2 regions of the Streptomyces sp. bgisy159 genome follow, and region 2 is predicted to be linked to the other one. Evidence: riboswitches for the same ligand, from Rfam matches in the RefSeq annotation. Region 2 holds a riboswitch; the other holds the start of a gene.
The links. A riboswitch is a leader RNA that binds a small molecule or an ion and turns the genes downstream of it on or off. The one in region 2 is predicted to bind glycine.
Positions count from the first base shown of each region.

Region 1: another riboswitch for glycine. It lies ahead of gcvP (aminomethyl-transferring glycine dehydrogenase); the one in region 2 lies ahead of gcvT (glycine cleavage system aminomethyltransferase GcvT).

Region 1 is NZ_JBYIQX010000015.1:150,856-166,410, reverse strand. Features, by position in the region: gene AC3ET3_RS17540 (DUF881 domain-containing protein) at 1-683, shown strand, start outside; gene AC3ET3_RS17535 (double zinc ribbon and FHA domain-containing protein) at 766-1,650, shown strand; gene ftsR (transcriptional regulator FtsR) at 1,692-2,429, shown strand; gene AC3ET3_RS17525 (bifunctional nuclease family protein) at 2,509-2,982, shown strand; gene AC3ET3_RS17520 (MerR family transcriptional regulator) at 3,227-3,871, shown strand; gene AC3ET3_RS17515 (DNA polymerase IV) at 3,940-5,433, shown strand; gene AC3ET3_RS17510 (nucleotidyltransferase domain-containing protein) at 5,430-5,885, shown strand; gene AC3ET3_RS17505 (PRC-barrel domain-containing protein) at 5,882-6,256, opposite strand; glycine riboswitch at 6,371-6,467, shown strand; gene gcvP (aminomethyl-transferring glycine dehydrogenase) at 6,644-9,529, shown strand; gene AC3ET3_RS17495 (TOBE domain-containing protein) at 9,579-10,001, opposite strand; gene AC3ET3_RS17490 (ABC transporter ATP-binding protein) at 10,031-11,128, opposite strand; gene modB (molybdate ABC transporter permease subunit) at 11,125-11,952, opposite strand; gene modA (molybdate ABC transporter substrate-binding protein) at 11,949-12,770, opposite strand; gene AC3ET3_RS17475 (TOBE domain-containing protein) at 13,049-13,447, opposite strand; gene AC3ET3_RS17470 (extracellular solute-binding protein) at 13,765-15,057, shown strand; gene AC3ET3_RS17465 (carbohydrate ABC transporter permease) at 15,064-15,555, shown strand, end outside.
Region 2 is NZ_JBYIQX010000026.1:31,145-46,699, forward strand. Features, by position in the region: gene AC3ET3_RS23465 (PaaX family transcriptional regulator C-terminal domain-containing protein) at 1-819, opposite strand, end outside; gene AC3ET3_RS23470 (GNAT family N-acetyltransferase) at 816-1,469, opposite strand; gene AC3ET3_RS23475 (alpha/beta hydrolase family protein) at 1,598-2,641, shown strand; gene AC3ET3_RS23480 (L-serine ammonia-lyase) at 2,739-4,106, opposite strand; gene AC3ET3_RS23485 (serine hydroxymethyltransferase) at 4,166-5,428, opposite strand; gene gcvH (glycine cleavage system protein GcvH) at 5,437-5,814, opposite strand; gene gcvT (glycine cleavage system aminomethyltransferase GcvT) at 5,922-7,064, opposite strand; glycine riboswitch at 7,104-7,218, opposite strand; glycine riboswitch at 7,219-7,312, opposite strand; gene AC3ET3_RS23500 (AAA family ATPase) at 7,488-8,165, shown strand; gene AC3ET3_RS23505 (enhanced serine sensitivity protein SseB C-terminal domain-containing protein) at 8,382-9,167, opposite strand; gene AC3ET3_RS23510 (enhanced serine sensitivity protein SseB) at 9,374-10,141, opposite strand; gene AC3ET3_RS23515 (ABC transporter permease) at 10,476-11,474, shown strand; gene AC3ET3_RS23520 (ABC transporter substrate-binding protein) at 11,533-13,287, shown strand; gene AC3ET3_RS23525 (ABC transporter permease) at 13,356-14,363, shown strand; gene AC3ET3_RS23530 (ABC transporter ATP-binding protein) at 14,360-15,457, shown strand; gene AC3ET3_RS23535 (ABC transporter ATP-binding protein) at 15,490-15,555, shown strand, end outside.

The DNA of each region.
Region 1 (15,555 bases), on a different contig from region 2:
CGCGGGTCAGCCGCGCCCAACTGATCGTCGCGGTGCTGTTGTTCGGGCTGGGATTCGGCCTGGCGGTACAGGTCGCCTCGAACAGTGACACCGACAACGCGCTGCGCGGGGCACGTCAGGAGGATCTCGTTCGCATCCTCGATGAACTCGATGACCGCAGTCAGCGTCTTGAGGACGAGAAGCAGGGACTCGAGCAGCAGCGTCGGGAGTTGGAGAACAGTTCCGACCAGGCCGAGGAGGCGCGCAGGCAGACGGCCGAGAGGGAACGCCAACTCGGCATTCTGGCGGGCACGGTGGCGGCTCAGGGTCCCGGCATCACCATGACCATCGAGGACACGAAGGGGACGGTCGAGGCGGACATGCTGCTCGACGCGATCCAGGAACTGCGCGCCGCCGGCGCGGAGGCGATCCAGGTGAACGGCGTGCGCGTCGTCGCCGACACGTATCTGTCGGAGTCCGGCAAGAGCGTGAGCGTCGACGGGAACAAGATCACCTCCCCTTATCGTTTCAAGGTCATCGGCAAGCCGCAGGACCTCGAACCGGCGCTCAACATCCCTGGAGGCGTGGTGCAGACTCTTGAGAAGGAGCAGGCCATCGTTACCGTGGAGCGGTCGACCAAGATCGTTGTGGACGCCTTGCGGGCGGCGGAGCAGCCTGACTACGCTCGGTCGTCCTCCCGGTGAAGCGGGGGTGCATGGGGGCCGTCCGGCAGGGGCATGAGGTTGCGGGGGGTCGGCGCACCGATCTGGGGGTGCGTGGTGGAAACTGTCTGGTGGATACGGACGTTGTGCAGGTGTCCGGGTCGGCCGGTGTATTCGTTCAGGGTTCGTCCTGCCCCACGGGCGGGTCTGTTTCGGTCAAGGGGAATCGCCCGTGAAGTTGTTTGCGAAGTTGTTCGGCAAGAGCGCGCGAGAGGGTGGCGAGAACGCGACCGCGCGTCATCGCGCGCAGCCTGACGCGGAGGGTCAGCGGCCGCTGTTCCGGGACCAGGTGCCCGGTCCGGGCGGCGACACTTCCGGAGGTCAGGGCGCGCCGTCTGTTGACCCTGCCCAGTCCGGCGGCATAGGTTTCGGACAACCGTCAACCTCAAGTACGGGTGGAGGGTTTTCCCCTATGTCGGCCCTTGTGTGTTCGAGGTGCGGTAACCGCAACGCGGAAAGCAGCCGTTTCTGCTCCAACTGCGGTGCTCCGCTGCGTCCGGGCCTCACGCCCGAGCGTGCGTCGGAGACGACCTCCACCATCTCCATCTCCGGTCTTGAGGCGTACGACTCCGAGACCACCGGCCAGACGCAGTTGCCGGCTCTCTCGCCCGAGGCGCAGGCCGCGGTCGACGCGCTGCCGCTCGGCTCCGCGCTGCTGGTGGTGCGCCGGGGACCGAACTCCGGCAGCCGCTTCCTCCTGGACGGCGACCTGACCACGGCCGGCCGTCATCCGCAGAGCGACATCTTCCTGGACGACGTGACCGTCTCGCGCCGCCATGTGGAGTTCCGGCGCGGCCCGGACGGCTCGTTCACGGTGGCCGACGTCGGCAGTCTCAACGGCACCTACGTCAATCGCGAACGCATCGACCAGGTCGCTCTGTCGAACGGTGACGAGGTCCAGATCGGCAAGTACCGGCTGGTCTTCTACGCGAGCCAGCGGGGCTACTGACCTCCCCCGGACACTGTCCGGGGGAAACCCAGGGAAGGTCCATGCTTCGAACACCGAGGGGCGGTGCCGGCCACGGCACCGCCGCCGCGGACGGCGGCCCGATGAGCATCGGCACGGTGCTCAACCTGCTGCGCGACGAGTTCCCGGACATCACCATCTCCAAGATCCGCTTCCTGGAGTCGGAGGGGCTCGTCGAGCCGCAGCGCACCCCCTCGGGGTACCGGAAGTTCAGCGCGGAGGACGTCGAACGCCTGGGATACGTACTGCGGATGCAGCGGGACCACTACCTGCCGTTGAAGGTGATCCGGGAGCACCTGGACGCGATGGAGCGCGGCGAGTCCGTACCACTGCCCTCGCTGGGCGGGCAGCGGGACGGAGAGACACTCGTGGAGCAGGGGGACGGGCCCACGGCCGCCCGGATCGGCCGGGAGGAGCTGCTGGCGGCCGCCGGGATCGGTGAGCGGGAACTGGCGGAGTGGGAGGCCTACGGGCTGGTCGTGCCCCTGGAGGACGGGGTCTACGACGCGGAGGCGGCCACCGTGGCCGCGCTGGTCGCCGAGCTGGGACGGTTCGGCATCGAGCCGAGGCACCTACGGGTGATGAAGGCGGCGGCGGACCGGGAGGCCGGTCTGGTGGACCAGGTGGTGGCCCCGCTCAAGCGGCACCGCAATCCGCAGACCAGGGCCCATGCGGAAGCCCGCGCCAAGGAGCTGGCGGGGCTCACCGTCAGACTGCACGCGGCGCTGGTGCAGACCGCGCTCGGAGTGCGGCTGCCCTGAGGCGTTCGCCCTCGGCGGATCGGGCGCGCGTTCCCGGCCCGACTACCCAAACGTCTCGGACACGGCCTAGGGTTGCTGTGTGAACGAGCTCGATGTCGTAGGTGTCCGGGTCGAGATGCCCTCCAACCAACCGATCGTGCTCCTGCGTGAAGTGGGAGGCGACCGCTACCTCCCCATCTGGATCGGGCCGGGGGAGGCGACGGCGATCGCCTTCGCCCAGCAGGGCATGGCCCCCGCCCGGCCGCTGACGCACGACCTTTTCAAGGACGTGCTGGAGGCCGTCGGCCAGGAGCTCACCGAAGTGCGCATCACGGACCTGCGGGAAGGTGTCTTCTACGCGGAGCTGGTCTTCGCCAGCGGCGTGGAGGTCAGCGCCCGTCCCTCCGATGCCATAGCGCTGGCCCTGCGCACCGGTACGCCGATCTACGGCAGCGACACGGTGCTGGACGACGCGGGTATCGCGATCCCCGACGAGCAGGAGGACGAGGTGGAGAAGTTCCGCGAGTTCCTCGACCAGATCTCGCCCGAGGACTTCGGTTCCAGCAACCAGTAGGCGCCTACGAGGCGGCCGTGCGGTGTGGGAGTGCCGCTCGTGCCGCCGGGCCCGGCAATTGCCACCGGCGCATGAGAGCGTCCTACGGCCCCCGATCAACGCATTCGGCTAGCCTTTCCCCGCGGTGGGGTACGGGAAACCACTCCTTGGGTGATTATCACTCGGCGTGCCGAGTGTGGCGATCGTTGACGCACCCCCGGTGACTGCCTACCGTCGAGAATGCAGGTCAAGGACGGAGGTCGGCGTGAGAAGCAGCGGCGACGGTACGGCTGGGGGTGCCCCTGGACGTGAGTTCGGGGGGAACGCTCCGTACCGCTTTCCCGGTGGCGCGGCCGATCACGCTCCGCAGCGACCCACGGCCGTGCCGAGCGGCGGAGGGGTGGCGTCCATGGCGTCCGAGCAGATCGGCTATCGCGGCCCGACGGCCTGTGCGGCCGCCGGGATCACCTACCGGCAACTCGACTACTGGGCCCGCACCGGGCTCGTCGAGCCGAGCGTCCGCCCGGCGTACGGATCGGGAACGCAGAGGCTGTACAGCTTCCGCGACGTCGTCGTCCTCAAGATCGTCAAGCGCTTTCTGGATACCGGCGTCTCGCTGCAGAACATCCGCACCGCCGTGCAGCATCTCAGAGAACGCGGTTTCCGCGACCTGGAGCGCATGACGCTGATGAGCGACGGTGCCACGGTCTACGAGTGCACCTCGCCGGACGAGGTCCACACGCTGCTCCAAGGTGGCCAGGGCGTCTTCGGGATCGCCGTGGGCGTCGTGTGGCGGGACGTGGAAAGCGCCCTGTCACAGCTGCACGGGGAGCGCGTCGACACCGGCGAGACGCTGGTCGGCCACAACCCCGCCGACGAGCTGGCGCGACGGCGCAACCGCGCGGTCTGACCCGCCGGGCGACATCGCGGCCGGGGGCCGCGGGGCCGTTGTCAGTGGCGTGGTGCAGCATCGGAGATGTGAGAAACGCGCCCACCATCCTGCATCTCGACATGGATGCCTTCTTCGCCCAGGCGGAGCAGGCGTCCAAGCCGAGTCTGCGCGGGAAGGCCGTGGTGGTGGGCGGCCTCGGGCCGCGCGGCGTGGTGGCCACCGCGTCCTACGAGGCCCGGGTGTTCGGGGTGCATTCGGCGATGCCCATGGCCCAGGCGCGCCGCCTCGCCCCGAACGCGGCCTATCTCTTTCCACGGGGGGCGTTCTACCGGTCGATCAGCGACCAGGTGATGGCATTGCTGCGGATGCTGTCACCGCTGGTGGAGCCGTTGAGCCTGGACGAGGCCTTCGTGGACCTGGAAGCCGGGGGAGCAGCCTGGGACAGCGAGTCGGCGCTCCTGGCGGGGACGCGGCTGCGCGCGGACATCCGGGCGACCACCGGGCTCACCGGGTCGGTGGGGTTGGCGGTGTCGAAAATGCTCGCCAAGATCGCCTCCGAACAGGCCAAGCCGGACGGGCTGGTGCTCATCGAGCCCGGTACCGAGCGGGCGCTGCTCGGGCCGATGTCCGTGCGCACCCTGCCCGGGGTGGGGCCGGCGACCGGGGACCATCTGCGGCGGGCCGGGATCACCACCGTCGACGAGCTGGTCGAGGCGGGCGAGGGCGAACTGGTGCGGCTGCTGGGGAAGGCCCACGGGCAGGGCTTGTACGCCATGGCGCTGGCGCGGGACGAGCGACCGGTGGTGGCCGAGCGGGAGGCCAAGTCCGTCTCGGTCGAGGACACGTACGACGTGGACATCCACGACCGGGCCCGGGTCGCCTCGGAAGTGCGGCGACTGGCCGACCGGTGCGTGCGACGGTTGCGCGGGGCGGGCCTGTCGGGACGGACGATCGTGCTGAAGGTGCGGCGGTACGACTTCTCCACGCTCACCCGCTCCGAGACGCTGCGCGGACCCACCGACGATCCGGCGGTGGTGCGCGAGGCGGCGGCCCGGCTGCTGGACTCCGTCGACACGACCGGCGGAGTGCGGCTGCTGGGCGTGGGGGTTTCGGGCCTCGCCGACTACACCCAGGAGGACCTGTTCGCCCAGGCCGCCGAGGAGGGTGCCGACGGGCCGGAGGAAGAGGCGCCGGGGGAGGAGGCGGAACCGGCCGGGCCGACGCCGTCCGAGCACCACTGGCGCCCGGGGAACGATGTACGGCACGCCGAGTTCGGGCACGGATGGGTGCAGGGCAGCGGGCTCGGACGGGTGACCGTGCGGTTCGAGACGCCGACGGACCGGGTGCCGGGGCGGGTGCGCACGTTCCGGGCCGACGATCCGGACCTGGAGCCGGCGGAGCCGTTGCCCCTGGTGCCGGAGAGGCCGGAGACGGGTGAGGCCCGGGAGCCGCAGGCCGGTGCGGGGGAGAGGACGCGGCCGTCCGTGCGGGGAGAGGCGCGGACGGGGTCGGCTGCCAAGCCTCCGAAGGGGGCGGAGCGGGTGCCGCACGACGGGGTCGAGGGGAGGGCCGTCACATGACCGGGACGGATGTGTCACCGGAGCGGGCCGGTGAGATCGGCCGGGTGTGCGAGCGGGTCACGCGGTGGGCCGCGGGGCGGGCGGACGTGGTGGGGCTCTTGCTCGTCGGATCGTGTGCGCGGGGAGAGGCGCGGATGGACTCCGACGTGGATCTGGTCCTGCTGACGACCCACCGTGCGCGGTACGCCGACGGAAGCGCTCTCGGCGCCGGTCTCGGCCTCGGAGAACCGGTGCGGACGAGAAGCTGGGGGCCCATCACCGAGTGGCGGTATGCCGACGGCTCGGGGCTGGAGATCGAGTTGGGCGTCGGCTCGCCGGCCTGGGCCGCCACCGACCCCGTGGACGCGGGGACGCGCCGCGTCGTCTCCGGCGGGGCACGGGCCCTGTACGACCCGGAGGGAATCCTCGCGGCGCTGATCGGGCAGTGCGGGGGCGTCCGCCGGGGCGACTAGGACTCGTCCGTGTCGCCGGCCAGGTGCCCGAAGTCGCGGTCGGCGAGCGCGGACGGACCGGCCACGTCGAGGCCGTAGTGGTGGTAGAGCTGGAGCTCCTGTTCCGGGGAGAGGTGGCGGCCCACCCCGAAGTCGGGCGCGTCCTTGATCAGGGCGCGGTCGTAGGGGATCCTCAGGGCGCCCTCGATCAGCTCGCTGGGCTCCAGCGGGACGAAGGCGTCCCTGCTGAACAGGCCGGTGCGTATGGCCGCCCACTCCGGAACACCGGTCGCGTCGTCGAGGTAGACCTCGTCGATCGTGCCGATCTTGGTGCCATTGCGGTCGAACGCCTTGCGGCCGATCAGGTAGCGCGGATCGATGTCGGTGCGCACGGTCCCTCCACATGGTCGCAACTCATCCGTAAGCACTACAAAAGAGCACAATCAGCGCGATGGCCACTCGAAAGCTGCGGCGTTGACCTCGCTGGTAGGCTGACAAGCGGCTGCTGACCCCGTGCGGGAGAGTCCTCCGGAACACCATCGGAGGCGCCGAAGGAGCAAATCCTCCCCGGAATCTCTCAGGCTCACGTACCGCACGGACGAGGTCACTCTGGAAAGCAGGGCGGGTGTCGACGGCTTCCGCTCTCACCGACGGTGAAAACCGGCCGCCCGCGGGCGCCCCGGTGAAGCTCTCAGGTTGAGATGACAGAGGGGGAGGCCGTCGGGACACCTGCGCCGTGGTGTCCCTCGAAGGTCGCGTCAGACCAGGAGGCCTCCGCCATGACCGCCCACCGCACTCCGCTCTCCGAACTGGAGCAAGGGATCCCCTTCGAGCAGCGCCACATCGGGCCCGACCAGGAGGCGCGGGCCAAGATGCTCGCCCAGGTCGGGTACGGCTCGCTGGACGAACTGACCGCCGCCGCGGTCCCGGACGTCATCAAGAACGCCGACGCGCTGGACCTTCCCGGCGCCCGCACCGAGGCCGAGGTGCTCGCCGAGCTGCGCTCGCTCGCCGACTCCAACCAGGTCCTCGGCTCGATGATCGGCCTCGGCTACCACGGCACGTTCACCCCGCCGGTCATTCTGCGCAACGTCATGGAGAACCCGGCCTGGTACACGGCGTACACGCCCTACCAGCCGGAGATCTCCCAGGGGCGGCTGGAAGCGCTGCTGAACTTCCAGACGATGGTCGCCGACCTCACCGGGCTGCCCACCTCCGGCGCGTCCCTGCTGGACGAGGGCACGGCCGCCGCCGAGGCCATGGCACTGTCCCGGCGCATGGGCAGGAACAAGAAGGGCCTGTTCCTGGTCGATGCGGACGCGCTGCCGCAGACCATCGCCGTGATCGAGACCCGCGCCGAGCCGACCGGCGTCGAGGTCGTCGTCGCCGACCTCAGCGAGGGCATTCCCGCCGACATCGCCGCGCGGGAGATCAACGGTGTGCTGATCCAGTACCCCGGCGCGTCCGGCGCGGTGCGCGACATCGAGGCGCTCATCGCCCAGGCGCACGACCTCGGTGCGCTGGTCACCGTCGCCGCCGACCTGCTCGCGCTGACCCTGCTGAAGTCCCCGGGCGAGCTCGGCGCGGACATCGCGGTCGGCACCACACAGCGGTTCGGTGTGCCGATGGGCTTCGGCGGACCCCACGCCGGCTACATGGCCGTCCATGAGAAGTTCGCGCGCAGCCTGCCCGGGCGGCTCGTGGGCGTGTCCGTGGACGCGGACGGGAACAGGGCCTACCGGCTGGCGCTGCAGACGCGTGAGCAGCACATCCGCCGGGAGAAGGCGACCAGCAACATCTGCACCGCGCAGGTGCTGCTCGCGGTGATGGCCGGCATGTACGCCGTCTACCACGGGCCCGAAGGGCTGCGGACGATCGCGCGGCGCACGCACCGGTACGCCGCGATCCTGGCCGCGGGGCTCGCCGCCGGCGGCGTCGAGGTCGTGCACGGGCGGTTCTTCGACACCGTGACCGCGCGGGTGTCCGGTAAGGCCGCCCAGGTCGTCACGGTCGCGCGGGAGAACGGCGTCAACCTGCGCCTGGTCGACGCCGACCACGTCTCGGCCGCCTGCGACGAGACCACCACGCGCGCCCAGCTGGCCGCGGTGTGGGCGGCGTTCGGGGTCGACGGGGACGTCGAGGCGCTGGACGCGGCCGTCGAGGACGCCCTTCCGGCGGCGCTGCTGCGCGACGACGAGGTCCTCACGCACCCCGTCTTCCACCAGCACCGGTCCGAGACCGCGATGCTGCGCTACCTGCGCCGGCTCGCCGACCGCGACTACGCGCTGGACCGGGGCATGATCCCGCTGGGCTCCTGCACCATGAAGCTCAACGCGACCACCGAGATGGAGCCGGTGACCTGGCCCGAGTTCGGGCAGCTGCACCCGTTCGCGCCGGCCGAGCAGGCGGCGGGCTACCTCACGCTCATCCGCGAGCTGGAGGAACGTCTCGCCGAGGTCACCGGGTACGACAAGGTCTCCCTCCAGCCGAACGCCGGTTCGCAGGGCGAGCTGGCCGGACTGCTGGCCGTGCGCGGGTACCACCGGGCCAACGGGGACGAGCAGCGGACGGTGTGCCTGATCCCGTCGTCCGCGCACGGCACCAACGCCGCCAGCGCCGTGATGGCCGGGATGAAGGTCGTCGTCGTCAAGACCGCCGAGGACGGCGAGATCGACGTCGACGACCTGCGGGCGAAGATCGAGCGGCACCGGGACGAGCTGGCCGTGCTGATGATCACCTACCCGTCGACGCACGGCGTGTTCGAGGAGCACGTGGCCGACATCTGCGGCCGGGTGCACGAGGCGGGCGGGCAGGTGTACGTCGACGGCGCCAACCTGAACGCCCTGGTCGGCCTGGCCAAGCCCGGGCACTTCGGCGGAGACGTGTCCCACCTGAACCTGCACAAGACGTTCTGCATCCCGCACGGCGGCGGCGGCCCGGGCGTCGGCCCGGTCGCGGTGCGCGCGCACCTGGCGCCGTACCTGCCGAACCACCCGATGCAGCCCGCCGCCGGACCGGAGACCGGCGTGGGGCCGGTCTCGGCCGCGCCGTGGGGCTCCGCGGGCATCCTGCCGATCTCCTGGGCCTACGTGCGGCTGATGGGCGGCGAGGGGCTGAAGCGGGCCACCCAGGTCGCCGTGCTGTCCGCCAACTACGTCGCCAAGCGGCTGGAGCCGCACTACCCGGTGCTGTACACGGGGCCGGGCGGGCTGGTCGCGCACGAGTGCATCATCGACCTGCGGCCGCTGACGAAGGCGACCGGGGTGAGCGTCGACGACGTCGCCAAGCGCCTGATCGACTACGGCTTCCACGCGCCGACGATGTCCTTCCCGGTGGCCGGCACGCTGATGATCGAGCCCACCGAGTCGGAGGACCTGAGCGAGCTGGACCGGTTCTGCGACGCGATGATCGCGATCCGCGCGGAGATCGAGAAGGTGGGCACGGGCGAGTGGCCGGCCGAGGACAACCCGCTGCGCAACGCCCCGCACACCGCCGCCGCGCTCGGCGGGGAATGGACGCACGCGTACGCGCGCGAGGACGCCGTCTTCCCGGGCGGTGTCTCCGCCGCCGACAAGTACTGGCCGCCGGTGCGCCGGATCGACCAGGCGTTCGGTGACCGGAACCTGGTGTGCTCCTGCCCGCCGCTGGACGCGTACGAGGACTGATCCCATCGTGAAGGGCCCCCACCCGTGCCGGGTGGGGGCCCTCGGCGTGTCACGGGGTCGCGAGACCGACCTCGGTGGCCTTGATGAGGGCGACGACCGGGGTGCCGGCGGTGAGGGCGAGGTCCACGGCGGCGTCCTTGGTGATCGCGGCGGTGAGCCGGGTGCCGTCGTCGACGGCGACCTTCACCGAGGCCATGGCGGCGCCGGTGGACACCTCGGCGACCGTGCCCGGGAGCTGGTTGCGGATCGACAGGCCGGCGACCGGCTCCGTCGCCAGGGACACCTCCGTGGACTTCACCAGTGCGCGCACGGCGGAGCCCTCGGCCAGACCCAGTTCCTCGGCGGCCTCCAGGGTGATCGCGGCGGTGAGGTGGCGGCCGCCGGTCAGCAGGACGCCGACGGTGGCCATGACACCGCCGGGGGTGACGGAGGTGACCGTGCCGGGGAACTGGTTGCGGATGCTCAGCGTCATGGGCACTCACCGTAGCGGCACAGGGGCGGTCAGGCCGGGTACGCGTGGGTCTGCGTCGCCTTGACGGTCGCCCACACCCCGGCGCCCGGGTGCAGGTCGAGCTCTGCGGCGGCGACCGTGGTGAGGTCGGCGGCGAGCGGCAGGTCGCCGGTGAGGTCGGCGCGGATCCGGTCGCCGTGCGTCTCCAGGCCCGCCACCTCGCAGCGCCACAGGTTGCGGGCGCTGGCGCCCGTGGGCCGTGCGCGGTGCAGGGTGACGGCGCTCGGCGGGAACGCGACGAACGCCGGGCCGGTGAGCTGTTCGGTGGTGGTGACGGCGGGGCCGCCGTCCACGGTGACGGTATGGCCGTCGGCGTGGCCCCGGTAGAGGTTCAGGCCGACGAGCCGGGCGATGTAGTCGCTGCGGGGACGGCGGGCGATGTCGGAAGGGGCGCCCTCCTGGACGACGCGACCGCGCTCCACCACGACCAGGCGGTCGGCCAGGACCATCGCGTCCAGGGGATCGTGGGTGACGAGGACCGCGACCGCCTCGAACTCGGCGAGATGGCGGCGGAGCTGGGCGCGCACCTCCAGACGGGTGCGCGCGTCCAGAGCGGCCAGCGGTTCGTCCAGGAGGAGCAGGCGCGGGTGGGTGGCGAGGGCGCGGGCCAGGGCGACGCGTTGGGCCTGGCCGCCGGAAAGGTGGCGGGGCTTGGTGGCGGCGTGGTCGGCGAGGCCCATGCGGTCGAGCCAGGCGGCGGCCCGGCCGCGGGCCTCGCTCCTGGTGGCGCCCCTGCAGCGGGGGCCGAAGGCGACGTTGTCCAGGGCGGTGAGGTGGGGGAAGAGCAGGTAGTCCTGGAAGACGACGCCCACCGGACGGGATTCGGGCGGGGTGTCGTGCAGGGGGGCGCCGTCCAGGTGGAGGTGACCGGCGGTGAGCGGGGTGAGGCCGGCGAGGGCACGCAGCGCGGTCGTCTTGCCGGCGCCGTTGGGCCCCAGGAGGGCGACGACCTCGCCGGGGGCGGCGGTGAGGGCGATGTCGAGGTGGAAGGCCGGACGGGTGACGACCAGGTGCGCGCGCAGGCCGTCGTCGGGGCGGGGGCCCTGGGGACCCGGGAAGGGGGCTCGGGGGCGCTGGTGGCGGTTCATGGGGTCCTCAGCCAGCGGTCTCGCAGGGCTGCCAGGACCGCGATCGAGACCGCCAGGAGGACCAGGCTCAGCGCGATCGCCGCCTCCGGGTCGTTCTGGAGGGCCAGATAGACGGCCAGGGGCATGGTCTGGGTACGGCCGGGGAAGTTGCCGGCGAAGGTGATCGTGGCGCCGAACTCGCCGAGGGCGCGCGCCCAGGCCAGGACCGCGCCGGCGGCGATACCGGGGGCCACCAGGGGGAGGGTGACCCGGCGGAAGGCGGTGAAGCGTGAGGCGCCCAGCGTCATGGCGGCCTCTTCGTAGCGGGGGTCGGCGGCGCGCAGGGTGCCCTCGACGCTGATGACGAGGAACGGCATCGCCACGAACGCCTCCGCGATCACCACACCCGTCGTGGTGAAGGGCAGGGTGATCCCGAACCAGGAGTCGAGCCACCGGCCGGCCACTCCGTTGCGGCCGAGCGCGAGCAGCAGGGCGACTCCGCCCACGACCGGCGGCAGGACCAGGGGCAGGGTCACCAGCGCTCGCACCAGCCCCCTGCCGGGGAACCGGGTGCGGGCCAGGAGCCAGGCCAGTGGCACGCCCAGCACCAGGCTCACCGCCGTTGCCGCCGTGGCGCAGATCAGCGAGAGGCGCAGGGCCTCCCACACCTGTGCGCCGGTCAGCTGCTCCGGCAGGCTGCTCCAGGGCGCGCGCACCAGGAGGGCGAGCAGGGGGAGCAGGAGGAAGGCCAGGCCGAGCAGGGCGGGGAGCAGCAGGGGGAGGGGGACGCCCGGGCGTCGCGGGGAGGGCGCCCTCGCCCCTCTGGTCTTCGCCGGCGGGGTCATGGCGACTGGAACCCCGTCTCGGCGAGGGTCCGTCGGCCCTCGGTGGACCGGACCAGGGCGATGAACGCCTTCGCCGTGCCGGTGTTGCGGGAGTTCTCCAGCAGGGCGATGGGGTAGTCGTTGACGGCGCCCGCCGCCTCCGGGAAGTCCACGCCCCGCACCTTGTCGCCCGCCGCGCGCACGTCCGTGCGGTAGACGATCGCCGCGTCGGCCTCCTTGAGGGTGACCTTGGTCAGGGCGCTCTTGACGTCCTGCTCGTAGGAGACCGGGGTCAGCTCCAGGCCCGCCGCGTCAAGTGCCTTCTGCGCCGCCGCGCCGCAGGGCACCGTCCTGTCGCACAGGACGACCTTCAGGCCCGGTCCGGTGAGGTCCTTCAGCGAGGTGATCCCGTCGGGGTTGCCCGGCAGGGTGGCGATCTCCAGCCGGTTGCGGGCGAAGGTGACCGGCGCGGTGGCGGTGGCCCCGGCGTCCGTGACGGTCTTCATCGTCCGGGTGCTGGCGGCGGCGAACACGTCGGCGGGGGCGCCGCCGGTGATGCCGGCCGCGAGGGAGTCGCTGCCTCCGAAGTTGAGCACGACCTCGGTGCCGGGGTGCTGCCGCTCGAACTCCGCGCCCAGCTTCTCGAAGCTCTCCTTGAGGGAGGCGGCGGCGAACACGGTGATCGTGCCCGAGGGGCCGGACGCCCCGTCACCGGCGGCCGGGTCTGCGGATCCGTCGGCGGAACAGGCGCTCAGCGCGCCGAGCGCGAGCAGCGCCGCGGCCGCCGCGCCGGTCACCCGCAGTGGTCGCCGGGCGCGGAGCGGGGAAGAGGTCGGCACGACGGTCAACTCCTCGGTTCACGGACTCGGCGTGACGATACTGCCGCATCTGCGAGGCTCGTGTCATCTGTGGCATCGCATAAGCGGGGTGGATGGGTCTTGTAGGTGTGCATGTGCGGGAGTGACCGAGTACGCCGGTGGCTTCGGTGCCGCCGGTCGGTGCCGAGGTGGGGCCGTCTGCGGTCGGAGGGGCCGGTCGGCCAGGACGCCCGGTGTGGCGCGCCCGGTGCGGCGCGGTCGGTCCGATGCGGTCGCCCGATGCCGGCCGTGGGGTGCCGTCAGGCGCGGTCGATGTGGACGTTCGTCGACTTCACCCGTGCCGTGGCCTCCATGCCGACCTCCAGCCCCAGTTCCTCGACGGCCTCGCGGGTCAGCAGGGAGACCAGACGGTGTGGGCCGGCCTGAATCTCCACCTGGGCGGCGATGTCCCCGAGCTTGATGGCGGTGACGATGCCGGGGAAGGCGTTGCGGACCGAGGTGTGGGGGGCGTCGTCCTCCGGGCCGGCGTCGGTGCGGGCGAGTTCGACGGAGAACGCGGCCAGGGCCTTGCCGTCGATGAGCCGGCGGCCGCTGTCGTCCCGGTGGGTGGCCACCCGGCCCGCGTCCGCCCAGCGGCGCGCGGTGTCCGGGCTGACGCCGAGGAGCCGGGCCGCCTGGCCGATCGTGTAGGACTGCATGCCGGTCACGATAGCCCCGTCGGAGGGCGGGTCCGGCCCCCTGACGTGACGGCGGCGGGGCCCGGTCGACGCGTCCACCCCGACGCGCCCCTGCCCTCGTAAGGGTCGCCGCGTACGTCGAATGTTTCGATCCCGAAGTCCGTCCTCGCCTCACGGTCAGAGGTGGATTCGCTGTGTTCAAGGGGTTGCCTCTCTCCGCGCGCTGTCTCTAGGGTGCGGCAGCAGCGAAGGTTTCTGGATCAACTGCGAAACTTTCGCGCCCACTTGGGCGGCGCCCCACGAAGTGCGCCGTCCCGCACCTACCCAAGGAGCGCATGATGGCCCACCCGTCACTGTCCCGCCGCGGATTTCTGGTGGCCTCCGCCGCGACCGGTGCGACCATGACGGCACTGAGCGCCTGCGGCGGCGACTCGGACGGCGGGTCGTCGGGGACGACCACCATCGAGTGGTGGAACATCTCCACCACCCAGCCGACCAAGGACGTCTGGGCCGCGCTCGCCAAGAAGTTCGAGGCCGAGAACCCCCATGTCAAGGTCAAGATCGTTCAGCTGGAGAACGACGCCTACAAGTCGAAGATGACCGCGCTGACCGCCTCCGGGAAGCTGCCGGACATCTTCCACACCTGGGGCGGCGGGGTGCTCAAGCAGCAGGTGGACGCCGGGCTCGTCGAGGACCTCACCGAGGGGACCAAGCCCTGGGCCGACGGTCTGCTGCCGGTCGCCAAGGAGCCGTACCTGATCGACGACAAGGCGTACGGCATACCGTTCGACATCGGCATGATCGGCTTCTGGTACAACAAGGCGCTCTTCACGAAGGCCGGCATCAGCGCCCCGCCCACCACCTGGAGCGGCTTCCTGGACGCCGTGCGCAGGCTGAAGTCGGCCGGGATCACGCCGCTCGCCCTCGCCGGCAAGGAGAAGTGGCCCGGCATGTACTACTGGGCCTACCTGTCGATGCGCACCGCGGGCGCGTCCGCCCTGGAGAAGGCCGACGAGGAGAGGGACTTCACCGGCGACGACTTCGTCCAGGCCGGACAGCACCTCCAGGAACTGGTCGATCTGCAGCCGTTCCAGAAGGGCTTCCTCGGCGCCGCCTACTCCAGCCCCACCGGTCAGGCCGCCGCCGTCGGCAACGGCAAGGCGGCCATGGAACTCATGGGCCAGTGGGCGCCGGTCGTCGAGGCCGACGCCGGCAAGGGGCTCGGCGACGACCTCGGCTTCTTCCCCTTCCCGGAGGTGGAGGGCGGCAAGGGCGCCCTCACCGAGGTGTTCGGCGGAGGCGGCGGGCACGCCCTGCGCAAGGGGGCCCCGCAGGCCGCGTACGACTTCCTGAAGTTCTTCGCGTCCGAGACCACCGACACCGAACTCGTCGAGAAGACCGGCGCGCTGCCCGTCGTCCCGGCCGCGGAGAAGGCGCTCACCGACCGCAACCTCAAGGCCGTGCAGACGCAGTTGAAGGCGGCCACCGGTTTCCAGCTCTACCTCGACCAGGCGTACGCGCCCGCCGTCGGCCAGGAGGTCAACGACAGCGTCGCCGCCCTCATCGCCGGCTCCAAGTCCCCGCAGCAGGTCACCGAGTCGATCACCAAGGTCGCGAAGGAAGAGCAGTAGCAGGCGATGACGTCGACCTTCCTCCCGGACAAGCGGAGCGGCCCCGGCACCGCGCCGCCGCCCCCGGCCGCAGGTACGTCCCCGGGCCGGGACCGGCGGCGCACCCGGAACTGGCTGACCGCCGTCGGCCTCCAGGTGCCCGCGCTGGTGCTGTTCGGCACACTGGTGCTGCTGCCGATGATGTTCGCGCTGTACGCCGCCTTCTTCCGCTGGGGCGGCTTCGGCATGCCCGAGGACTACATCGGCGCCGACAACTTCACCCGCCTCCTCGAGGACCCGGTCTTCCTGGGCGACCTGTGGCGCTGCCTGGTCCTGGTCCTGCTCTCGGTCGCCGTCCAGCTGCCGTTCGCGCTGGCGTTGGCGGTCGCGCTCAACCAGCGGATCCGGGGCCGGGCCGTGTACCGGATGCTGTTCTTCGCGCCGTACATCCTCTCCGAGGCGATCACCGGCGTGCTGTTCGGCATGATCTTCGCGCCGGACGACGGACTGGCCGACCAG
Region 2 (15,555 bases):
ACGGCGCCAGCAGTCGGCGGTCAGGCGGCGGGCGCGGCTGCCGGGCCAGGGCTGGGGCAGGAGTTCGGGAGGCAGGAGGGGATCGGGGGCCATCGCCGAGGTGAAGCGGGCGGCGAGTTCCACGGTGGTGGTGAGCCGTTCCGCGTCCGAGGGTTCCGGCCCGCGGGTGAGGCGGTCGAGGCGGGCTTCGGCGAAGGCCGCGAGGTGGGTGTGCCGGGCGGCGATCTCGTCCAGGGGCCACAGGGCGGCCGCGAGCGCCCGAGGTTCGGTGGTGTCGCCGATGCGTAGGTCGGTGGTCGTCAGGCAGGTGAGCGTGTCGAGGACGCCGAGGCGGGCGGCGTGAGCCCGAACGAGTTCGGCGACGGGGTTGGCGGTGACGTACAGGCCGCTCTGGACGGCTGCCGCGCCGAGGTGGAGGAGGTGCTCGCGCAGTGCGTCGCGGGCGGCGCGACGGGGTTCGGGAACGGCGAAGGCGAACAGGTGCCACGTGCCGGGCCATGGGGCGAGCCCGGCATCCTGCCGGTAGGCGTGGCGGACATACGCGGCGTCCGGTGCCAGGGACCCGCTGACGTCGGCGACGGCGCGCAGTGTGGCCTTGCGGCCACGGCCCTCCTGGGTGAAGCGTCCTTCGCCGACGAGGCGTCTGACGCAGAGTCTGACCTGCTGGTCGGTCATGCCCATCAGACGGGCGACGGTGTAGAGCTGTTCGGCGTCGACAGTTCCGTCCTCGCGGACGAGGGCGTGCACGAGCAGCCGAGTGGGGATCTCCGTCGGGCCGGCCGGGTCGTCGGCCGGGGGCGCGGGTGTGTGCGCGTTCACCGCTCTCGTCCTTCTTCCGTCGCGTCCGCCGATGTGATCTCACGGTGCATGGTCGTGACCGCACCGAAGCCCAACAGGCGCCGCAGGTAGGGGGTCTTCTCGGTGCGGACGGCGGCGAAGCCATGCCGTTCGTACAGTGCCCTGGCGCGGGGGTTGACGTCGATGACGTCCAGGCGGACCCGGCGGCAGCCGTTGTCGGCCGCCACGGCCGCGATCTCCTTCAGCAGCAGGCTGCCGATACCCCTCCCACGGTGTGTCGCGTCCACGGCGATTCCGTCCATGACCAGTTCACCGTCGGCAGGCGTCCTCTCGAACAGGGTGAGGACCGCGAGGCGGGGCAGGCCCCGGAACAGTCCGTAGGTCGACAGAACGTCCGTCACGCCACCGCCGGTCAACGCACGGCCGCTGAGCCGGTATCCGGCCACGCCGACCACCCGCTCCCCGTCGAGCGCGACGATGCCCCGGTCGTGATGCAGGTGGTTCGCGATGAACCGGCGCCCCACCGCAGGCGGGTCGAGGGCTGGCGCCAGCTTGCGGCCGAACGCTTCCCAGTACAGCGCCGACACCCGCTCCTCCTCGCCCCTGCGCACGTTCCGGCGCACCACCGGCCCGCCGGTTTCCGCCGTCGGCCTGCCTTTCGGCGTCTCCATGCCGCTCCTCCCGCAGTCGGATCACGGTGCACGATCCGCTTGCCTGATCGGATCAAGTACGTTCATTCTAGCAACGAGCGTTAAAGAAACAACCGATTCGAAGGCGGGGTCTGTTCGTGAGATTTCGGATGCCCAGGCGGCGCGCAGCGCGCCGGATGGTGTGGACGCTGGTGGGCGCTCTGGTGGTGACCGCCGCCCTAGCGGGGGTGGTGGCGTGGCAGAACACCTACGCGCTGCGGGAGGAGAAGGTGTCGCTGTGGCACGAGGGAAAGCTCCTGCAGGGCGTGCTCGCCCTGCCCGAGAGGGGTGACGGGCCGTTCGGCCTGGTCGTCTTCGTCCACGGCGACGGACCAGTGGACGCGACGCATGAGACGTTCTACCGGCCGATGTGGGAGGCCTTCGCCCGTGCCGGGTACGCCTCGCTGTCGTTCAGCAAGCCGGGAATCGGAGGTTCGCAGGGCGACTGGCTGGCCCAGAGCATGGAGGACCGGGCGGAGGAGACACGGGCCGCCGTGGCCTGGGCACGTGGCCGCCCGGACATCGACGGGCGGCGCATCGGTCTGTGGGGAGCGAGCCAGGCCGGCTGGGTGCTGCCCAAGGTCGCCGCGCGCGACCCCCGCCTGCAGTTCGTCATCGCCGTCTCCCCGGCGGTCAACTGGCTGCGCCAGGGCCGGTACAACCTGCTCGCCGAGCTGGACCGCGACGGCGCCACTGCCGAGGAGAAGGAAGCGGCACTGCGCCGCCGGGCGACCACCCTGCGCCTGCTGGAGCGTGAGGCGTCCTACTCCGAGTACCGGAGAGCGGTCGGTGACGTGGACGCGATGACGCCCGCACGCTGGTCGTTCGTCACCAGGAACTACAGGTCGGACGCGACCGCGGACCTGCGGGCGATGGGAGGCACGCCCGTCCTGCTGGTGCTGGCCGGCCATGACGTGAACGTGGACGTCGCCGAGACCGAGGCCGTCTACCGTGAGGCACTGCCGCCCACGTCCCTGAAGATCACGCGCTACCCCGGCGCCACCCACTCCCTGGTGGACCACGACGTGGAGAGATCCCAGTGGCGTCTGACCCTGACCGCGGTGTTCGCGCCCAGGAAGCTGTACGCCGACGGGTTCCTCGACGGCCAGGCCGCCTATGTCACGGGCCTGGGCATCCGGAAGGGGACGGCATGAGCGCCTGCCCGGTGGTGAGGTCGTCTGCCGGGAACCCATCAGTCGGCCCAGGCCTGTAACTGCCCCGGTACGGAAGCGCTGTCCAGAGCCCCTGCTCTCAGCACTCGATGATGTTGACCGCCAAACCGCCCCGCGCCGTCTCCTTGTACTTCACCGACATGTCGGCGCCGGTGTCCTTCATGGTCTTGATGACCTTGTCGAGGGAGACCTTGTGGGAGCCGTCGCCGCGCATCGCCATGCGGGCGGCGGTCACGGCCTTCACGGCGGCCATGCCGTTGCGCTCGATGCACGGGATCTGGACCAGGCCGCCGACCGGATCGCAGGTGAGGCCGAGGTTGTGCTCCATGCCGATCTCGGCCGCGTTCTCCACCTGCTCCGGGGAGCCGCCGAGCACCTCGGCCAGCGCGCCCGCGGCCATCGAGCACGCGGAGCCGACCTCGCCCTGGCAGCCGACCTCGGCGCCGGAGATGGACGCGTTCTCCTTGAAGAGCATGCCGATCGCGCCGGCCGCCAGCAGGAAGCGGACCACACCGTCCTCGTCGGCACCCGGCACGAAGTCGATGTAGTAGTGCAGCACCGCGGGGATGATGCCGGCCGCGCCGTTCGTCGGGGCGGTCACCACCCGGCCGCCCGCCGCGTTCTCCTCGTTCACGGCCATCGCGTAGAGCGTGATCCACTCCATGGCGTGCGCCAGCGGATCGCCCTCCGCCCGGAGCTGCCGGGCCGTCATCGCCGCCCGGCGGCGCACCCGCAGACCGCCCGGCAGGATGCCCTCGCGGGTCATGCCGCGCGACACGCACGCCCGCATCACCTGCCAGATGTCGAGCAGACCCGCGCGGATCTCCTCCTCAGTCCGCCAGGCCCGCTCGTTCTCCAGCATCAGCGAGGAGATCGACAGACCGGTCTCCCGCGTCAGCCGCAGCAGCTCGTCGCCCGTGCGGAAGGGGTACTTCAGGACCGTGTCGTCCAGTTTGATGCGGTCCGCGCCGACCGCGTCCTCGTCCACGACGAACCCGCCGCCGACCGAGTAGTACGTCTTCGACAGCAGCTCGGCGCCGGAGGCGTCGTACGCCCACAGCGTCATGCCGTTCGCGTGGTACGGCAGCGCCTTGCGGCGGTGCAGCACCATGTCGTCGTCGTAGGAGAACGGGATCTCGTGCTCGCCCAGCAGGCGCAGCCGCCCCGTGGCCCTGATCGCCTCCACCCGCTCGTCGGCCGTCTCGACGTCCACCGTGCGCGGCGAGTCGCCCTCCAGTCCGAGGAGCACCGCCTTGGGCGTGCCGTGGCCGTGCCCGGTCGCGCCCAGCGAGCCGTACAGCTCGGAGCGGACCGAGGCGACGCAGGACAGCAGGCCCTCGCCGCGCAGTCGGCGGGCGAACATGCGGGCCGCACGCATCGGGCCGACCGTGTGGGAGCTCGACGGGCCGATGCCGATCGAGAACAGGTCGAAGACCGAGATGGCCACGGGAACTCCTTAAAAAAGGGTGGGGGCACACGTCGTCGGGTGCCCCCACCGGGGAACTGCTACTTGCTCAGGCCGGGGTACAGCGGGTGCTTGTCGGCCAGGGCGGTGACCCGGGCCTTCAGGGACTCCACGTCGTAGGACGGCTTCAGGGCCTCGGCGATCACGTCCGCGACCTCGGCGAAGTCCTCGGCCGTGAAGCCCCGGGTGGCCAGCGCGGGCGTGCCGATCCGCAGGCCCGACGTCACCATCGGCGGACGCGGGTCGTTGGGCACGGCGTTGCGGTTGACCGTGATGCCGACCTCGTGGAGACGGTCCTCGGCCTGCTGACCGTCCAGCTCCGACTCGCGCAGGTCGACCAGGATCAGGTGCACGTCCGTACCGCCGGACAGCACGTTCACCCCGGCCTCGCGGGCGTCCGGCGCGGTCAGCCGCTCGGCGAGGATGCGCGCACCCTCCACCGTGCGCCGCTGGCGCTCCTTGAACTCCTCGCTCGCCGCGACCTTGAAGGAGACCGCCTTCGCCGCGATCACGTGCTCCAGGGGACCGCCCTGGAAGCCCGGGAACACGGACGAGTTCAGCTTCTTCGCGAAGTCCTTCTTCGCCAGGATGATGCCGCCGCGCGGACCGCCCAGCGTCTTGTGGGTCGTCGACGTCACCACGTCCGCGTACTCCACCGGGTTCGGGTGCAGCCCGGCCGCCACCAGACCCGCGAAGTGCGCCATGTCGACCCACAGGTAGGCCTCGACCTCGTCCGCGATCCGGCGGAACTCGGCGAAGTCCAGCTGCCGCGGGTACGCCGACCAGCCGGCGATGATCACCTTCGGGCGGTGCTCCTTGGCGAGGCGCTCCACCTCGGCCATGTCCACCAGGCCCGCGTCGTCCACGTGGTAGGCGACCACGTCGAACTGCTTGCCGGAGAAGTTGAGCCGCATGCCGTGGGTCAGGTGACCGCCGTGCGCCAGGTCCAGGCCCAGGATGGTGTCGCCGGGCCGGGCGAGGGCGAACAGGGCCGCCTGGTTGGCGGAGGCACCGGAGTGGGGCTGCACATTGGCGTACTCGGCGCCGAACAGCTCCTTGAGCCGGTCGATCGCGATCTGCTCGGCGACGTCGACGTGCTCGCAGCCGCCGTAGTAACGGCGGCCCGGATAGCCCTCGGCGTACTTGTTGGTCAGGACCGAGCCCTGCGCCTCCATGACCGCCAGCGGGGCGAAGTTCTCCGAGGCGATCATCTCCAGCGTGGACTGCTGGCGGCGCAGCTCGGCGTCGACCGCGGCGGCGACCTCCGGGTCGAGCTCGTGCAGGGGCGTGTTCAGGACGGACATACGTCTCCTCAGCCGGCGATGTGGGCGTCGTACTCGTCGGCGGAGAGCAGGTCGGCCGGCTCGTCCGTGACGCGGACCTTGAACAGCCAGCCGCCCTCGAAGGGGGCCGAGTTCACCAGCGACGGGTCGTTCACCACGTCCTCGTTGACCTCGGTGACCTCACCGCTGACCGGGGAGTACAGGTCGGAGACCGACTTGGTCGACTCCAGTTCGCCGCAGGTCTCACCCGCGGTCACCGTGGCACCGACCTCGGGGAGCTGGACGAAGACGACATCGCCGAGCGCGTTGGCCGCGTGCTCCGTGATGCCGATCGCCGACACGCCGTCCTCGGCGGCCGACAGCCACTCGTGCTCCTTGCTGTAGCGCAGCTGCTGGGGGTTGCTCATGGCCTGAATTCTCCTGTACGCGAGGGAGTGCTGATGAATGGGGGACCGCGAAACGCGGGGACGAGCAGCGCGGATGTGCCCAGGGTCACGCGGACCCGGGCCCGCGGCTACTTCTGACGCTTGTAGAAGGGCAGCGCCACGACCTCGTACGGCTCGTGGCTGCCCCGGATGTCCACACCGACGCCCGGCGTGCCCGGCGCGGCGTGCGCGGCGTCGACGTACGCCATCGCGATCGGCTTGCCCAGGGTGGGGGAGGGCGCGCCGGAGGTGACCTCGCCGACCACCTGGCCGCCGGCGACCACCGGGTATCCGGCGCGCGGCACCCGGCGCCCCTCGGCGACCAGGCCGACCAGGACGCGTGGCGGGGCGGAGGCGGCCCGCTCGGCGGCGGCCTCCAGCGCCGTACGGCCGACGAAGTCGCCGTCCTTCTCGAACTTCACCACCCGGCCGAGCCCGGCGTCGAAGGGGGTGAGCGAGGTCGTCAGCTCGTGCCCGTACAGCGGCATGCCCGCCTCCAGGCGCAGGGTGTCGCGGCAGGACAGACCGCACGGGATCAGACCGGCGCCCTCGCCCGCCTTCGTCAGCGCCTGCCACAGCTCCACCGCGTGCTCCGGCTTCACGAACAGCTCGAAGCCGTCCTCACCGGTGTAGCCGGTGCGGGCGATCAGCGCGGGGACGCCGGCGACCGTGCCGGGCAGTCCCGCGTAGTACTTCAGGCCGTCGAGGTCGGCGTCGGTGAGCGACTTCAGGATGCCGGGCGACTCCGGGCCCTGGACGGCGAGCAGCGCGTAGGCGTCCCGGTCGTCGCGCACCTCGGCGTCGAAGCCGGCCACCCGCTCGGTCAGCGCGTCCAGAACCACCTGCGCGTTGGAGGCGTTGGCCACCACCATGTAGGTCGGTGAAGCGGCCTCGGTCTCGTCCAGCCGGTAGACGATCAGGTCGTCCAGGATGCCGCCGTCGGCCTGGCAGATCATGGTGTAGCGGGCGCGGCCCACGCCCACGGAGGCGATGTTGCCGACCAGCGCGTGGTTGAGGAACGCGGCCGCCTCGGCGCCGGTCACGGTGATCTCGCCCATGTGGGAGAGGTCGAACAGCCCGGCCCTGGTGCGCACCGCGAGGTGCTCCTCGCGCTCGGACCCGTAGCGCAGCGGCATGTCCCAGCCGGCGAAGTCGGTCATCGTCGCGCCGAGCGAACGGTGCAGGGCGTCCAGCGCGGTGCGGCGCGGTTCTCGGGATTCAGTGCTGCTCATCGGACGGTCGTCTCCCAGGGCGATGACAAGTGAGGTCATTCCTCCCCATCTGTCATCGGAACCTGAGAGGTTCGCCGAAACCGCCACGGGGGCGATGCACGGCTTGCACCTTGGGTGGGGGCCCCACGGTGGGGGACCCGCTTTTCAGATGTGCCTCGCCCGCGCGGTAACGGGGCCTGAGAGATTCAAGGGAGGGACTTGCTCCTTCGGCGCCCCAGCCAGGCTGGGAACTCTCCCGCGCGGATTCAAACGGCCGGTATGCAGTTGGCGCGCCCATCATTGCACGCCGCCCCGCCTCGCGGCAGGGCCGCATCTGTAACCGGGCTGTGGCGGTACGCGTACGAAAACGCGAGGCACCGGGCATTACCTTCTCTTTACACTCGACGGGGAGGCCACCAGGTGACCTCAGGGGAGGACGATGACGTGAACAGGACCACGGCCTACGCGACCACGTCGGGCCTCACACTGCCCGAGCAGTCCACCGCCCCCGCCCTGGAGAACCCAGCGGTCGTCCGCGACCTGCGCTCCCGGGCCGGCCACAGCCCCCGCGCCCTGCTCTTCGGTCCCCACGACCTCGTCGTGATCACCGGCCTGCCGGGCAGCGGCAAGTCCACGCTCATGAGCCGCACGGTGCGCGGCCCGCGCATCGACTCCCAGGACACCCGCGACCGCTTCGACACCCGCGCCCCTCGCCTGCTGCCGTACGCCCTCTACCGCCCCCTGGTCCGCCTCGCCCACTACGCCGGGCTGCGCCGGGCCCTGCGCACCGGCGAGGGCCTGGTGGTGCACGACTGCGGCACCCAGAGCTGGGTGCGGGCCTGGCTGGCCCGCGAGGCGCGCCGCCGCGGCGGCCGGCTGCACCTGCTGGTCCTCGACGTCACCCCGGACGCCGCCCGCGCGGGCCAGCGCGCCCGCGGCCGGGGCGTCTCGCGCTACGCCTTCCTGCGCCACCGCCGGGCCGCCGCCCGACTGCTGCGCGCCATCGACCAGGGCCGGCTCCCGGCCGGCTGCGGCTCGGCGGTCCTCCTGGACCGCGACGCGGCCGACGCGCTCGTCCGCATCGGCTTCACCGGCTCGGGCACCCGGACCGCCCGGACCTAGGGCCTGTTGCGAAAGTCCCGTCTGCTTGGCGACGCCCGGCACGCGCGCTCGCCGCGTTGCCGGAGCGCCCACGTGACTCCGCCACGCGGGCGCTCCGGCGCCTTGCGATCGCACGCACCGGACGACGCCAAGCCCGCCCTTCGGGCGGACGACGGGACTTTCGCAACAGGCCCTAGCCGCCCGCGTGACGCGGCGGCGGGGCGGCCCGGCGCGGGGTCAGGCCAAACCCGGCGCCGGATAGCCGTAGCCGGCGGCGGGGACGGGGGCGTGGGCCTCGCGGTCGTAGAACGGACGGGCGTTGGCCCGCATCCACATCACCACCGGGTCGTAGTCGTCGGTCATCGCGACCGTCGACACCGGCAGCCCGTCGGGCACGGCGCCCATCGACTGCTGCATCATCGCCCGCACCGCGTCCACGGCCGCCGGCGATGCCTCGTACAGATCCAGGCCGAGGGCGAGGTACGGCGCGCCGAGCGCCGGCTGCACCCACGCGCGGCGCAGCGAACGCAGCGCCGGGGTGCGGTGGGCGTTCTGCGCGAGCAGCGCGTAGAACTGGGGGACCTCGATGGCCGGTTCGGACAGCCGCAGCGGGCCGGCCGGCCGGTGCTCCAGGCCGGTGGCGATCCGGCGCAGATCCAGCCAGGGGATGCCCACACCGCCGCCGGGCGCGTGCGGGTTGAGCCACAGTCCGTGGTGGTCGGGGTAGAGGGTGCGGGCGGCGTCCAGGCCGTCGATCACCTCGTAGGACCGGTTCCAGCCGCTGGCGGCGAGTTCCTGGGCGGAGGTGACGCACGGTACGTATCCGTGGCCGTCGACCTCCATGCTGCCGTACTGGGCGTCGGGGGAGCCGGCCTGGCCGTGCCAGAGCAGCATCCAGATCTGGCCGGTGGACGGAGTGGCGAGTGCCCGGAGGAGCGCCTCGTAGGCGTCGTAGCGCCCGGGCGTGACTTGGCGCAGCATGTGCTCGACCTGGCCGGTCGCGGCGGTGCCGCTCGCGCTCACGTTTTACCGCCCCTTCAGTTGCCCCGCGTTTGGGTCCAGCTTAAGCGCCCACGGCGGTATCCCCCGGTGTCCGTCTCACGGACACCGGTCGCGTATACCGGCCGGACCCCGGCTCGTCCCTTACCTCCGGGGCGGCCCCGGGACGGCGCCGCCGCGCATCGATGCCGCCCCGCTGCCCTGACGGCGGCTCAGGGCCGCCCGTACGGTCAGTGCCCCCTCGTATAGAAGGGCCGCACCTGCTGCCGCATCCAGTCGGCCACCGGGTCCTCCGCCACGTCCAGCACGATCAGGCTCACCGGCCACGGCACGGGGACCCGGCCTAGGGCACGGCCCAGCGCGTCGAGGGGCTGGGCTCGGGGGTCGCCTTCCCAGTGGGCGAGTTCCACGCCGACGAACAGGACCGGGTCGTCGGTCTCCACGGCGGCCAGACAGCGGCGGGCAGTGCGGACCGTACCCGTGGCGTCGAACTCGGCGGCTGCGGCGGAGAGGAAGTCCACCGGGTCGTCCTGCCAGTCCGGCTCGGACAGCCGGACCCGGCCGCCGGTCGCCGGACCGTCGAGGGGGGTGCGGCCGGCGCGGCACAGTTCGGCCACCGCGGGCGGGGGCAGCGGGACGCCGACCGTGCCGTCGGGGTTGACGACCAGTCCCACCTGCGGGGGCAGGCCCCGGGCGAACTCCACGGCCGGTGCGATGGCGTACGCCATGTGGGCGCCGACGACCTGGCGGAACTGCTCCTCCGAGCTGAAGACGGGAACGTAGGCCTGGCCCTCGATCTCCAGGGTGGGCAGGTCCAGCGGGACGCGGTCGGGCCCGCCTCCGCCCGGCAGCGGCACCCACACGAAGCTGCGGCCGAGGACCTCCACGATCCGGCCGCCGGCGCCGGGGACGCCGAGGGAGGCCGAGAGCACCTCTTCCAACTCGTTGCCGGGCCAGCCGCCGTGCGGTTGGGGGTGTGCCTGTGCCGGGAAGTCCATCTTCCTACCGCCTGTGTGAATCATGGTTCAGGGCGACAAGGCTATCCACTGCCGCCCCCGCGACGTGCGCCCCGAGTGCCTTCCACCGCGCCCGCTTCCACCGGCCGTCCGACCGGAGGACGGTCTCCCCTGTCCGGATAACGGATTCACCCGGTCGGCATCACAGTTGCGCATCCTTTCCCTGGCAGGTCTGGCGCCTGCTCAGCAGCGCGTTGAAGACTCGCCTCCCAGACAAAAGGCCAGCTGTTTCGCGCTTGCGCCGATCGGCGCACGACCAGGGCGGTTGGCAGGGTTGAGGGCCGGTCACCACCGGCGCGAGAGGGGTCAGGTCACTGTGACCGCACCGATTGAGACCACGGGAGCGGCGACCGAGGCACAGCCGGAAGCCGTGCTCTCCGGCGCCGGTAAGGCCAAGATCGAGGGCCGGTCCCTTGGGCAGATCGCATGGACCCGGTTCAAGAGGGACAAGGTCGCTGTCGCCGGTGGCGTCGTCGTCATCCTGCTGGTGCTCCTCGCGGTGCTGTCCCGCCCCGTGCAGGCCCTGCTGGGCCTGGACCCCAACGCCTTCAACCAGGACCTGATCGACCCCAACACCTCACTGCCCGCCGGGGACTTCGGCGGGATGAGCGCGGACCACCCGCTGGGCGTCGACCCCAAGTTCGGGCGCGACATCGCCACCCGCATCCTGGAGGGCTCCTGGGTGTCGCTGGTCGTCGCGTTCGGCGCCACGCTGCTGTCCAACACGATCGGCACGATCCTCGGCGTGGTGGCCGGCTACTACGGAGGGCGGGTGGACACCGTCATCAGCCGGATGATGGACACCTTCCTCGCCTTCCCGCTGCTGCTGTTCGCCATCTCCATCTCGGCGACGCTGCAGGGCGGCGCGTTCGGTCTGGAGGGGCTGCCGCTCCACATCGGCGTGCTGATCTTCGTCATCGGCTTCTTCAACTGGCCGTACCTGGGGCGCATCGTGCGCGGTCAGACCCTGGCCCTGCGGGAACGCGAGTTCGTCGACGCCTCCCGCGGCATGGGTGCCAAGGGGCCGTACATCCTCTTCCGGGAGCTGCTCCCGAACCTGGTCGGCCCGATCATCGTCTACTCGACGCTGCTCATCCCGACGAACATCCTTTTCGAGGCCAGCCTGAGCTTCCTCGGCGTCGGCATCCAGCCCCCGCAGGCGTCCTGGGGCGGCATGCTCAGGGAAGCGGTCAACTACTACCAGGTCGATCCGCAGTTCATGATCGTTCCTGGCCTCGCCATCTTCGTCACCGTCCTGGCGTTCAACCTGCTCGGCGACGGACTCCGTGACGCTCTCGACCCGCGCAGCCGCTGACGTGCACTCGCGCCGAGAGGCCATCAAGTTTCCAACAGTGGAGGGGAAGCAGACCATCATGCGAAGGTCAGCGCTGGCCGCGATCGCGGCCATCGGCACCGTCAGCCTGGTACTCACCGGCTGCAGCAAGGCCGATGACGGTAATGACAACGGCGGTAACAACAAGTCGGCTGGGGCCAACGCAGCGACCAAGGGTGTCGTCAACGCCTCCACCCAGAAGGGTGGGACGGTCACGTACGAGTACTCCGACGTCCCGGACTCCTTCGACCCCGGCAACACGTACTACGCGTACATGTACAACCTCAGCCGGCTGTGGGCCCGCCCGCTGATGACCTTCAAGCCCGGCGCGGGCGAGAAGGGCAACGAGCTGGTCCCGGACCTCGCGGCGGCTCCTGGTGAGTCCAGCGAGGGCGGCAAGACCTGGACGTACAAGCTGCGCGAGGGCCTGAAGTACGAGGACGGCACCCCGATCACGTCCAAGGACGTGAAGTACGCCGTCGAGCGCTCGAACTTCGCGCGTGACGTGCTCTCCCTCGGCCCCAACTACTTCCAGCAGTTCCTCGAGGGCGGCGACAAGTACAAGGGCCCGTACAAGGACAAGAGCGAGAAGGGCCTGGCGTCGATCGAGACGCCGGACGACACCACGATCGTCTTCCACCTCAACCGTGCCTTCCAGGAGTTCGACTACCTGGTCGCCACGCCGCAGACGGCTCCGGTGCCGCAGGCCAAGGACACCGGCGTCGACTACGTGAAGAACATCGTGTCCTCGGGCTCGTACAAGTTCGAGAGCTACGAGGAGGGCAAGCAGGTCGTCCTCGTCCGCAACGACAACTGGGACCCGAAGACCGACCCGCTGCGCAAGCAGTACCCGGACAAGGTCGTCGTCAAGCTGAAGGTCAACCCGGAGACCATCGACCAGGACGTCATGTCCGGCGAGGCCATCGACCTCGGCGGCACGGGTGTCCAGGCCGCCACCCAGGCGAAGGTCATCAACGACGCCTCGCTGAAGGCCAACACCGACAACACCTACGGTGGCCGCCTGGTCTACATGGCGATCAACACCAAGCTGGCGCCGTTCGACAACGTCGCCTGCCGCAAGGCCGTCGAGTACGCCATCGACAAGGTCTCGGTGCAGACCGCCGAGGGCGGTCCGGTCCGCGGTGACATCGCCACCACCGTCCTGCCGCCGGACATCCCGGGCTACGAGAAGTCGGACGCCTACGCCAGCGACGGCAGCAAGGGCGACGTCGCCAAGGCCAAGGAGCAGCTGCAGGCCTGCGGCAAGACGTCGATCAAGACGAACATCTCCGCCCGCAGCGACCGTCCGCAGGAGATCGACGCGGCCACCGCGATCATCGCCTCGCTGAAGAAGGTCGGCATCGACGCCAGCCTGAAGCAGTTCCCCTCGGGCAAGTACTTCACCGACGCCGCGGGTGTGCCGGAGTTCGACAAGAAGCAGAACATCGGCCTGCACATGATGCAGTGGGGTGCCGACTGGCCGTCCGGCTACGGCTTCCTCCAGCAGATCCTGCACAGCGACGCGATCGGCGCCTCCGGCAACACCAACCTGTCGCAGCTCGCCAACGCGGACGTCGACAAGATGCTGGAGACGGCGATCGCCACGGAGGACGCGGCCAAGCGCAACTCCCTCTACACCGAGATCGACAAGAAGGTGATGGACGAGGCGGCCCTCGTCCCGCTGACCTACTTCAAGGTCCTGCTGTACCGGCCGGCGAACTACACCAACCTGGTGTCCTCGGCGGCCTGGAGCGGTCAGTACGACTACCTCAACATCGGCACGACCAAGAAGTAGCCCCGGAAGGCAGGTGAAGGCATTGGTGCCCGCGGGCTCACCGCCCGCGGGCACCGGCGCCGGTTCCCGTGATCTCGTACATCCTCCGTCGGACGGTCGCGGCAGTGATCCTGCTGCTGGTCGTCAGCGCGGTCACCTTCGCGATCTTCTTCCTGCTGCCACGGCTCGCCGGCCAGACCGCCGACCAGCTCGCGCAGCAGTACATCGGAAAGAGCCCGACGAAGGCGGACATCGCCGCGGTCAAGCACAACCTGGGCCTGGACGAGCCGGTCTACGTCCAGTACTGGCACTTCATCAAGGGGATCGTCTCCGGCGCCACCTATGACCTGGGCCCCACGACGGCGCAGTGCAACGCTCCGTGCTTCGGCTACTCGTTCAAGACCCACGTCGAGGTCTGGCCGCAGCTCACCTCGCGGATCCCGGTCACGCTCTCGCTGGCTGGCGGTGCCGCCGTCCTGTGGCTGCTGTCCGGCATCACGGCCGGTGTGGTCTCCGCGCTCAAGCCCGGCTCGATCCTCGACCGCACCTTCATGGGCGTCGCCCTGTCCGGGGTCTCGCTGCCCATGTTCTTCACGGGCCAGCTCGCGATCTACCTCTTCCGCACCAAGTGGCCGATCTTCGGCAGCGAATACGTGCCCTTCACCGAGAACCCCTCCCAATGGGCCAACACCCTCTTCCCGGCGTGGTGTTCGCTCGCCCTGCTCTACTCCGCCATCTACGCGCGGCTGACCCGCTCCGGCATGCTGGAGACGATGAGCGAGGACTACATCCGCACGGCCCGCGCCAAGGGCCTCGGTGAGCGCACGGTCGTGGTGAAGCACGGGCTGCGTTCCGTGCTGACCCCGATCATCACCGTCTTCGGCATGGACATCGGCCTGCTGCTCGGCGGCGCCGTGATCACCGAGTACACGTTCTCGCTGCACGGCGTCGGCGAGTACGCGGTGAAGGCCATCCAGGACAACGACCTGCCGCCCATCCTCGGCGTCACTCTGCTCGCCGCCTTCTTCGTCGTGATCGCAAATCTCCTGGTGGACCTGCTGTACGCGGCCGCCGACCCGCGGGTGAGGCTCTCGTGACCGAACTGTCCAAGACCGGCGCGGCCGTCGGGGAGCCCGTGCGGGACTCCGCCGACGCGTCCACCGCCTTCCTCGACGTCCGCGACCTCAAGGTGCACTTCGACACCGACGACGGCCTGGTCAAGTCCGTCGACGGGCTCAGCTTCCAGGTGGAGAAGGGCCAGACCCTCTGCATCGTCGGCGAGTCCGGCTCCGGCAAGTCGGTCACCTCGCTGGCCGTCATGGGCCTGCACCGGCTCGGCGCCCGCGGCAAGAACGTGCGGATGGGCGGTGAGATCTGGCTCGACGGCAAGGAGCTGATCTCCGCCGACCCGGCCGAGGTGCGCCGGCTGCGCGGCCGCGAGATGGCGATGATCTTCCAGGACCCGCTGTCCGCGATGCACCCGTACTACACGATCGGCAGCCAGATCGTCGAGGCGTACCGCGTCCACCACGACGTCAGCAAGAAGGTCGCCCGCAAGCGGGCCGTGGAGATGCTGGACCGCGTCGGCATCCCCGAGCCCGCCAAGCGCGTCGACAGCTACCCGCACGAGTTCTCCGGCGGTATGCGCCAGCGCGCGATGATCGCGATGGCCCTGGTGAACAACCCCGAACTGCTCATCGCGGACGAGCCGACGACCGCCCTGGACGTGACCGTCCAGGCGCAGATCCTCGACCTCATCCGGGACCTGCAGAAGGAGTTCGGCTCCGCGGTCGTCCTCATCACCCACGACCTCGGCGTCGTCGCCGAGATCGCCGACGACGTCCTGGTCATGTACGGCGGCCGGTGCGTGGAGCGCGGTCCGGTCGACGACATCTTCGAGCGCCCGCGGCACCCCTACACCTGGGGTCTGCTCGGCTCGATGCCCCGCATCGACCGGGAGACCTCCGAACGCCTCAACCCGGTCAAGGGCCAGCCGCCGAGCCTCATCAACGTCCCCTCCGGCTGCGCCTTCCACCCGCGCTGCCCGTACGCGGACGTGCCCAAGGGCGACGTCACCCGGACCGTGCGCCCGGAGCTGGAACTGGTCGGCACCGGACACTGGTCCGCCTGCCACCTCTCGCCCGAGGACCGCACGCGGATCTGGACCGAAGAGATTGCGCCGAAACTGTGAGTGACGCCGAAGCCGTGAATGACGCCGAAGCTGTGCGTGAGACGAAGAAGACGGACGTGACGGTCCCGGCGCAGGCGTCGCCCCCCGACGAGCGCGAG